Luteolibacter sp. LG18: one gene and its partner. The protein of the gene in region 2 binds, or shares a complex with, the protein of the main gene of each other region. Links are inferred from orthologs where the notes say so. Each region holds a gene or a part of one and is shown on either strand. Other genes may lie near its edges.

Region 1 (3,766 bases), 3.4 Mb from region 2 along the record:
ACCGCCTACAAAATCTCGCTGGTGACGCTGCTGTTCGCCGGCCTGCTGTTTCTCGTGTCGCTGGTGTTCTGGCTGCTTTCGATGCGGCAGCGGCGCGGGTTGAAAGGGAGTTGAGCCTTCAGGCGAGGAAGGTCTTCCGGGGGGCGGAGTCTCGAGTGTTTCGAAATCCTCTTGGGTTACGTTGTCCACCGAGCGGGATTGGTCTGGACATCGCCGCTCCATCTCACCCTCCTGAAGGCTCGACTCCGTACACGAAAAAGCCGCTGCCCTTGCGGGAAGCGGCTTTTGGAAATTTTCGCAGCGGATCGCTCAGTTGGCGGCGGCAGCCACCGGCTGGCCGACGTTCACGCGGCGGCCATCGCGGTCGAAGAACACGCGGCCATCGGTGACGGCGAAGATGGTGTGGTCGCGGCCGATGCCGACGCCCACGCCCGGGTGCCACTTGGTGCCACGCTGGCGGATGATGATGTTGCCGGCGATGACAGCCTGACCGCCGAACTTCTTCACGCCGAGGCGCTTGGAGCGGGAGTCGCGACCGTTCTTGACGGAACCTTGTCCTTTCTTATGGGCCATGTCAGTGGGGAGGTATCGGGATTAGACGCCAACGGCGGTGATCTCGAGCTTCGTCAGGTGGCGACGGAAGCCCTTGGTCTTGTGGAAGCCCTTGCGGCGCTTGAACTTGAAGGCAACGCCCTTCTTGCCACGGAACTGCTCGACCACCTTGGCGGTGACGGACGCGCCCGCCACGGTCGGCGCACCGATCTTGACGGATTCGCCTTCGCCGACGAGGAGCACGTCGAAAGTGAGTTCGGAATCGACTTCGGCGTCGAGCTTCTCGACGTCGATTTTGTCGCCTTGCTGAACGCGGTATTGCTTACCGCCGGTTTTGATCACTGCGTAGGCCATGGCCGTATAAGGAGAGGGTTGCCGCCTTTTCGGGCGGGCGGGGAGAACAACACGGGTGGGCTCAAGCGGCAAGAAATTTTTTTAGAAACGAGATTGGCAGGTGCTTTAGGTTTCCCAAGTATCGGAAATGACCTCGCGCGCGCCCACCCCGGAAGCCATGGCAGCCCTCGGACGGGAAGCCGCGGCGCGCGCGGTGCCCGGTCAGGTCTTCGCGCTGGTGGGGGACCTGGGAGCCGGGAAAACGCATTGGACGAAGGGCTTGGCGGACGGCCTCGGATTCGCCGGTGAGGTGACCAGCCCGACCTTTTCGCTGGCCCACGAGTACCGCGGCGGACGCCTGCCCGTGTTCCATTTCGATTTTTACCGGATCGAAACGGCCGACGAGCTTTTCGGGATGGGTTGGGACGAGTACCTCGACGAAGGCGGGGTGATCGTCGCCGAGTGGGCGGACAAATTCCCCGAAGTCCTGCCGCCGGACACCCGCTGGTACCATTTCCACCTGCTGGCGGACGGCTCGCGGGAGATCACCGCGGGGTGATCCTCAGTGGGCGATCATCCGGCCGACCGAATCGGCGGTGGCCATGGCCGTTTCCCCCAGACCCTGCGCGATTCCGCAGGACGTGGAGAGGGCGCAGGCCGCAAGCACGGCAAGCTGGAGGAGGATCCGGAGCATGGCACGGACACTGACGGGTCCCGGGCCGGAGTCAAGCAGGCGGGGAAGCTGTTAGTGGCCCGGTGGCGTCAGGCGACGCGGCTATCGAGCTGGAAGATCTGGCCGGAAGTGTGGGGCAGGCCTTCTTCCAGCGTCCGGATGAACCGCGCCACCGCCCCGGGAGTATTGAAGCGCCCAAGGGTGTGCTCCGTCAGGACCTCGTCCCGCCGCTCCGGCGACACTCCGGTGGTCATGCGGGTCTCGAGGAAGCCCGGCAGCACAACATTGATGCGGACCCCGGCACGGCCCACTTCCCGGGCCAGCGACTTGCCCAATCCGATCAGACCGGCTTTCGCAGCGGCGTACGCGGCCTGGCCCGCCGGTGGATGGAGGGCGGAGAAGCTCGAGATGAAAACCACGTGTCCCGTACGGCGCTTCACCATGCCCCGCAGGGCGGCTTTGGCGCAGCGGGCGGCCCCATGGAGATTCGTTTGCAAAACGGCGTCCCAATCAGCCTCCGAGAGCTTCACCAGGGGAACGTCCCGGGTGAGCCCGGCATTGCAAACGAGCAGGTCGGTTTCCCGGTCCTTGAAAAACGCGGCGACGGAACCCGGAGAGGCCACGTCGAGGTCCACCCGGCCCGGTGCGGCCACCTCCCAACCGGCCACCCGGAACTCACCGGCGATCGCCTGCCCGAGGCCGCCCTCTCCACCCGTGATGATGATCCTGCCCGGCACCCCTGAGAGCTACGCCACTGGTCCAGTACGGACAACCCCCAAGCAACCTGCGAATAACTTGGGCAAAGACCGGGAGAACAGGAGGGGTTCGGGACCGGGAACGCTTCAGGTTCACGAAGGGCAACGTACCGTGCCCAGGTTTTTCCCACCGTGGAACCCGCTTGGTAGAGGCGAGGAACGGTCGAAATCGGGAGTTATCCACACGGTTAAGAAGAAGATTCTATGGAGTTCAAAAGGAAGAATTCTTCAGAGAGGAAGCGTTCCCACTCGTTGGATTCCGCCACGCGTTTGATCCACCCGTTCCGTTCTTCCAACAGGGCGAGCAAATGGGGCCTGAGCAACGCACGATCCACCAGGAGGCCTCCGAACGGGCCAAGCGGGGATGTGAACCGGAACGTGTCGTGCATGAGCGTGGCGCTGCCCTGGGGCTCGAACACGTGATCGTGCTCCATTTTCTGGAACGGCCCGCGGAGCATCTCGTCGCGGAAGTGGTGCGGTCGGTCGTACCCGGTGATGCCCACGGTCATGCGGAAGCGGATCCCGAAGTGGCGGGCGCTCCAAGTGACCTCCTCGTTCAGCCCGATCAGGCCGCGGGTCACACCGGCGATGGCCCGCTCACCGGTGTGGGCGGTGGAGGCCAGGTGCAGGTCGATGCTGCGCGAGAGGTCGAAAACGCGGTCGACCGGTGCCTCGATCCGCGTGGTTAGCTGGATCGTGGTCACCGGTCGGGAAGAGTTCCGGGGTGTTGGAAACCGCGGGGGCTTAGATCAGCATCAGAGCGGGTTGCTCGATGAGCTTCTTGACCTCGGCGAGGAACTTGGCGGCCACGGCACCATCGACGACGCGGTGGTCGCAGGACAGGCCGAGGTTCATGCGGATGCCGGGGACGATCTGGCCGTTCTTGACGACGGGCTTCTCGATCGCGGCACCCACCGAGAGGATGGCGGCCTGCGGCGGGTTGACGATGGCATCGAAGGACTCGACGCCCCAGGCACCGAGGTTCGACACGGTGATGGTGCCGCCGTCGAATTCGTCGGGCTTGAGCTTCTTGTCCTTGGCGCGGGCGGCGAAGTCCTTCACGGCGCGGGAGATGGCCAGCAGGGACTTGCTTTCCGCCTGCTTGATGACCGGGGTCACCAGACCGTCTTCCACGGCGATCGCCACGGACAGGCCGACGTGCTTGAAGTTGATGATGTGATCGCCGGCGTAGGAGGCGTTCACGGCGGGCACGGCCTGGGCGGCGCTGATCACGGCCTTCAGGATGAAATCGTTGACCGAGTACTTGTTGCCGTGGGTCTTCTCGGCTTGGTCGTTGACCTGCTTGCGGATCGCCATCAGCGGGGCGGCGTCGACTTCCACGTGGAGGTAGAAGTGCGGGATGGTGACCTTCGAGGTGAGCAGGCGGGAGGCGATGACCTTCCGCATCGAGGAAAGCTGGACGATCTCGTCGCCTTCCTTGGCCACCGGGAGG
Region 2 (4,869 bases):
GCGGAGTGACCTCACACGGATGTTCGCGGTCAACACCACGTTTATCCTCAAGCGAGCCTCGGACGGCACCCGGCTCACCAACTTCCAAGTTCCGCCCCCTCCCTACCTGAAAAGCCCTTGGGGACAGTCCCTCACCCCAACGGTGAGCTATGACGTGAGGTATCCGGGAGACACAACCCAGGTTCAAGTGCATGGTCTCTCCAGCAATCCCGTTCCGGTGTTCTTTCAGGCCGACGGGATGACGTCCATCAACTACACCATCACTCCAGAAACCCCTGTCGAGGTGGAGATCCGCTTCGAAACACTGGATCGCGGAAAGTGATCCCCGACCAAAGCTCAAGGGGACAGAGAGTTAGGGGCTTCATAAACGATCTCCCTCTTCCCATCTTCCGGACCTCCTGCTAGGAATCGTGGCGATGCGCGCGATCGCCTTTGCCCTCTGCCTTTCCTGTGGAATCTCCGCCGCGGAGACGAATGTCCCGCCGGACGCGGAGGAGACGGCTTATCCAGCGATCGAGCGCTTCGTGCAGGTGCTGGAGGCGGTGCGGAAGCGCCATCCGGACGTGGACAAGGTGACCTACGACCGCCTGGTGAACCACGCGTTGGAAGGCATGCTCGCCAGCCTCGATCCGCACTCCTCGTTCATCTATCCGGAAATGGCGGGAGCCCTTCAGAAGGGCGACGTCGATCCGCATCTGCCATCGCTGGGAATCACGCTCGGGCTGCGCGATGGCGGCCCGTATGTGGCCGGTGTGGACACGCGGGGACCCGGAGCGGATGCCGGGTTGCTGCCGGAGAGCGGCATTCTCAAGATCGACGACCAGGACGTGCGTGATCTGCCGCTGCCGGACCTGATGGCGCGCTTGACCCGACCACCGGGGGAAATCTCGCGCTTGAGCGTGAAGTCGATGGACGCGCCGAAGCCGAAGGACGTGAAGCTCACCCACATCGTGGTCGAGACGAAGTCGCTGCCCGAAAGCCATCTCCTCGACCAAGCGAAGACCACCGGCTACGTGCGCCTCGCCCAGTTCGGCAACGGTTGTGCGAAGGAAATGGAGGCCGCACTCGATGACTTGGAAGACCAGGGCATGAAGTCGCTGGTGCTTGATCTGCGTCAAAATGGAGGCGGCAACCTCGATGAGACCGTGAGAATTCTCGGCCTGTTCCTGCCGCCATCGACCGCCGTGGTCACCACCATCGGCCGCGATGGCCAGATCGGCGAGGCCATGAAGACGCCCGACCGCCAGCGCCGTCGCCGCGATTACCCGATCGTGGTGCTGGTGGACCGCATGTCCGCCTCGGCCTCCGAGCTCACCTCCGGCGCGCTGCAGGACTTGAAGCGCGCAAAGGTCATCGGCGAGCAAAGCTACGGCAAGGGCTCGGTGCAGAACATCATCCCGATGGGCGGCGGCACGGCGCTGCGGCTCACGATCGCGCATTACCACACCCCATCCGGCCGCACGCCGCACGGGATCGGGATCACGCCGGATGTGGTCATCCCCTTCAGCGATGAAGATCGCGTGTGCTTTGATCTCTACCGCCACAAAGACTCGCTGAAGCCGGAGGAAGCCGCACGGCTGGCGAAATGGAAGGATCCAGTGATGGAGGCGGCGTTGAAGGCGCTGGCTCCATGAACTCCGCCCATTTCCCATGAGCACTCCAAATCCCGAGTTTTGCAGAATCCCGCGCCCGCTGAAAATCGAGAACCTTCTCGCGGAAGTGGAGGACCCCAGGCCGCTTTCGCTCTGGCGGCGAGGGCTCCCCTATTTCCTGGGTGTGGCTTACGGGGCCATCGCCTGGATCGATGGCACACCGTTTTTCATGCTCTTCTGCGGCGTTCTGGCTGTCGTGTTTGCATTCCAGGACGTGGCCGCGGACCGGGCCAAGAAGCGCAACGCCGCGCTGGTGAAGCTGCTGCGGGAAATGGTGGAGATCGACGACACCCCGAAGTGATCCGAACTCAAAAATTCGTGTTCATTCGCGTTCATTCGTGGTTTTGGATTCCGCCCGACTCCGCCCCCCCTGAAGACCCTCCTCGGCTGAAGCCTCCACTCCTTTGAAGACCCTCCTCGCCATCGAATCGTCCTGTGATGAAACCGCCGTCTCCATCGTGCGTGGCGAGGATGGCGTGCCCACGGAGATCCTGGCTTCGGAGATTTCCTCACAAATCGAGCTGCACCGCGTGCACGGCGGGGTGGTGCCGGAGCTGGCCTCGCGAAACCACTCGCTGAGATTGAGACCGCTGGTCGAGCAGGCCCTCGACCACGCAAAGCTGACCGTCGCGGACATCGACGCCTTCGCCGCCACCACCGGCCCCGGGCTGGCGTCCTCGCTTCTCATCGGCAGCACGGCGGCCAAGGCGCTCTCCTGCGCGACCGGCAAGCCGTTCCTCTCCATCAACCACCTCGAGGGCCATCTGCTCTCTCCCTTCGTGGCCGAAACGCGGGTGCCGGAGCACCTCGCGCTGATCGTCTCCGGCGGCCACACCCTGCTGCTGGAGGTGAAGGGGCCGGGCCATTACAGCAAACTCGGCGGCACCCGCGACGATGCCGCGGGCGAGGCCTACGACAAGGTCGGGAAGATGCTCGGCCTCCCCTACCCCGGCGGGCCGGAAATCGAGAAAATCGCGCGCGAGGGCAATCCCGCCGCCTTCGATTTCCCGCGCTCGATGCTGCACGATCCGCACCACGACTTCTCGTTCTCCGGCCTCAAAACCGCCGTCCTCTACACCCTGCAGGGCCTCGGCGAGCCGCTGGAGGTCATCCAGAACCGCCAGACGGTGGCCGACCTCGCCGCCTCCTTCCAACAGGCGGTCATCGAGATCCTCGTCGGCAAAACGATCAAGGCGGCGCGCAAGCACCGGCTGAAGATCATCGCCCTCTCCGGCGGAGTCAGCATGAACCGCACGCTCCGCGAAGCCTTCCAGGCCGCCTGCACCAAGCACGGCTTCCGGCTCGCGGTGGCCGCGCCCGCGCTGTGCACCGACAACGCCGCGATGATCGCCTTCGCAGCACTGCTGAGGCATCTCGGAGGGGAATCGAGCCCGCTCGATGCGGACATCGATCCGAACCTGCGGCTGGCATGATGTCACAGGTTCCACGTTGACCATCTCCCCTAGGTGGGATTTCCTGTTGGGACGTCATGGCCTACCGCACTTTCATCTTCGACTTCGACGGCACGCTCGCCGACACGCTCGAGGAATCCCGGTTGATCTACAACCGCATGGCCCCGGATTACGGACTGCGGGAGGTGACCCAGGATGAAATCCACCACCTGCGCCATCTTTCGCTGAAGGAGCTGCTGGACCACCTGGACATCCCGAAGCGCCGCGTCCCCTCGCTGCTGGCACGGGGCACCACCTTGATGCGGGCGAATATTTCCAAACTGCCGCTCATTCCCGGCATGGCCGAGGTGCTGCCCCAGCTCCGCACCCAGGCCCGCAGCTTCGGCATCCTGACCTCGAACGCGACCGCGAACGTGGACCTCTTCCTACGCGCCCACGGCCTGCGCGACCTGTTCGATTTCATCTCGTCCACCTCGAAGCTGACCGGCAAGGCCAAGCACCTCCGCGCGATCCGCAAGACCTTCTCGCTGGACGCCGGTGAGATGGTTTACGTCGGCGATGAAATCCGTGACATCAAGGCCTCGAAAAAGGCTGGCATCCCGGTGGCAGCGGTCACCTGGGGCTTCAACTCCGCCGAATCGCTCGCGGGCGAAAATCCGGAACATATTCTCTCCCGGCCGGACGAGTTCCTGCTTCTGACCGCAGACTCCTGAAACACAAACGGCCGGGAAATCCCCGGCCGTTCGCTTTTCCCGGTGTGCCATCCCTTACAGGAACGGACTGCGCACGATCACATAGCCGTCGCCGCGGGACTGGTAGTAGACGTTGTCGTGGACCCAATAGCGGGTGCGGTTGTGGGTCACGATGCGCGCTCCATTCGGCAGCGTGGTCACCGTGGTGCCGAACCCCATGTGTCCGGGAGGCGGCATCATCGGGCCATGCATGCGCGGCGATTCGACCACGACGTAGCCACGGCCCTGCGGGCGGTAGTAGATGTTGTCGTGGTGGTAGTACTGAACGCCTCCGACCACCTCCGTCTGGTAGCCACCCGGCAGGGTTTCCACCACGTAACCCGGGCGGTAATCCCGGTAAACCACCCGCTGCGGCGGAGCGGGATCGACGATACAACTCGTGAGCATCAAGCCCCCGAAGCCGGTGAGTGCGGCAAGTGATACGATCTTGTTCATGTGCTGGGTTGGTTGGTTTCGGAAGGCATGAGCCATCCGTTTGAAATGATTTCGCAGTGGCTGTGCCAGCCCCCTCGCCCTCCTTTCAACCCATTCATGGAATGCGACTTGCGATTTGGAATCGCAGGCACCGGCCCGGGAATCCTCTGCACCGTGCATGAAGAGTCCATGCATTATGCAAAGCCTCTCCATGGCGGTGGCTTCCCGCACGGTTGACACATCCGCCCGCCTCCTCCAAAACCTGCGGCCATGACGGAACCTTCTGCCACGCCGCCCGCCCCGACTTCTCCGGTGCAACCCGCCACGCCTCCCGCGGCGGCTCCGGTGCCCGCGGCAGAACCGTCCGTCGCCGCCGCGAAAACCGCGCCTCCCTCGAACGCCGTGCTGGCGCTCGGGTTCATCATCATGGTTCTGCTCGGAGCGATCCTCGCGGTGAATCTGAAACCTCGTCCAGCCGCTCCCGAAACCTCGGCGGATCTCGCCAGCCGGATCAAGAAGGACAGCGAGGCTCTCATCTCGATGAACAGCCAGGCCCAAGGCCAGCTCACCGAGCGGGATTCCCAGATCCTCGCCAAGACCAAGGCGCTGGTGGACGCCGAACGGATCAACCAGGCCCTC

The links. Proteins that work in one complex are often made in the same cells at the same time.
Region 1: the proteins of tsaD (region 2) and tsaE are in contact, whole or in part, in a crystal structure (PDB 6N9A), measured with the Thermotoga maritima proteins. The link is inferred for Luteolibacter sp. LG18 from one-to-one orthologs. Residues at the interface, in WP_004082750.1 of Thermotoga maritima: Cys10, Asp11, Arg49, His50, Leu82, Gly84, Gly135, Gly136, Glu154, Thr155, Leu156, Asp157, Asp158, Ser159, Glu162, Asp165, Lys166, Arg169, Leu170, Tyr175, Lys213, Thr214, Leu217, Tyr218, Gln221, Arg222, Asn324; in WP_004082108.1 of Thermotoga maritima: Leu37, Gly38, Lys46, Lys57, Val59, Lys60, Ser61, Thr63, Phe64, Thr65, Leu66, Met67, Val69, Pro71, Tyr82, Arg83, Leu84, Asp86, Asp88, Phe89, Asp93, Ile128, Asp130, Glu131, Arg134.

Annotation. Positions count from the first base shown.
Region 1 is NZ_AP024600.1:1,583,889-1,587,654, forward strand. Bases 1-2,753 are described here. They hold tsaE (tRNA (adenosine(37)-N6)-threonylcarbamoyltransferase complex ATPase subunit type 1 TsaE), read left to right. Parts: upstream 1-1,063; coding sequence 1,064-1,444; downstream 1,445-2,753. Other genes in these bases: llg_RS06605 (hypothetical protein), read left to right, coding at 1-114; rpmA (50S ribosomal protein L27), read right to left, coding at 310-573; rplU (50S ribosomal protein L21), read right to left, coding at 595-906; llg_RS06625 (hypothetical protein), read right to left, coding at 1,448-1,579; llg_RS06630 (SDR family NAD(P)-dependent oxidoreductase), read right to left, coding at 1,648-2,295. Also shown: more of llg_RS06635, read right to left, coding at 2,754-3,017; llg_RS06640 (dihydrolipoamide acetyltransferase family protein), read right to left, coding at 3,058-3,766. UniProt on the Escherichia coli protein: Required for the formation of a threonylcarbamoyl group on adenosine at position 37 (t(6)A37) in tRNAs that read codons beginning with adenine.
Region 2 is NZ_AP024600.1:4,937,685-4,942,553, forward strand. The notes cover bases 1,229-4,070. They hold tsaD (tRNA (adenosine(37)-N6)-threonylcarbamoyltransferase complex transferase subunit TsaD), read left to right. Parts: upstream 1,229-2,056; coding sequence 2,057-3,085; downstream 3,086-4,070. Other genes in these bases: llg_RS19725 (S41 family peptidase), read left to right, coding at 1,229-1,634; llg_RS19730 (hypothetical protein), read left to right, coding at 1,651-1,953; llg_RS19740 (HAD-IA family hydrolase), read left to right, coding at 3,142-3,777; llg_RS19745 (DUF6515 family protein), read right to left, coding at 3,832-4,070. In the rest of the region: llg_RS19720 (hypothetical protein), read left to right, coding at 1-322; more of llg_RS19725, read left to right, coding at 417-1,228; more of llg_RS19745, read right to left, coding at 4,071-4,251; llg_RS19750 (OmpA family protein), read left to right, coding at 4,501-4,869.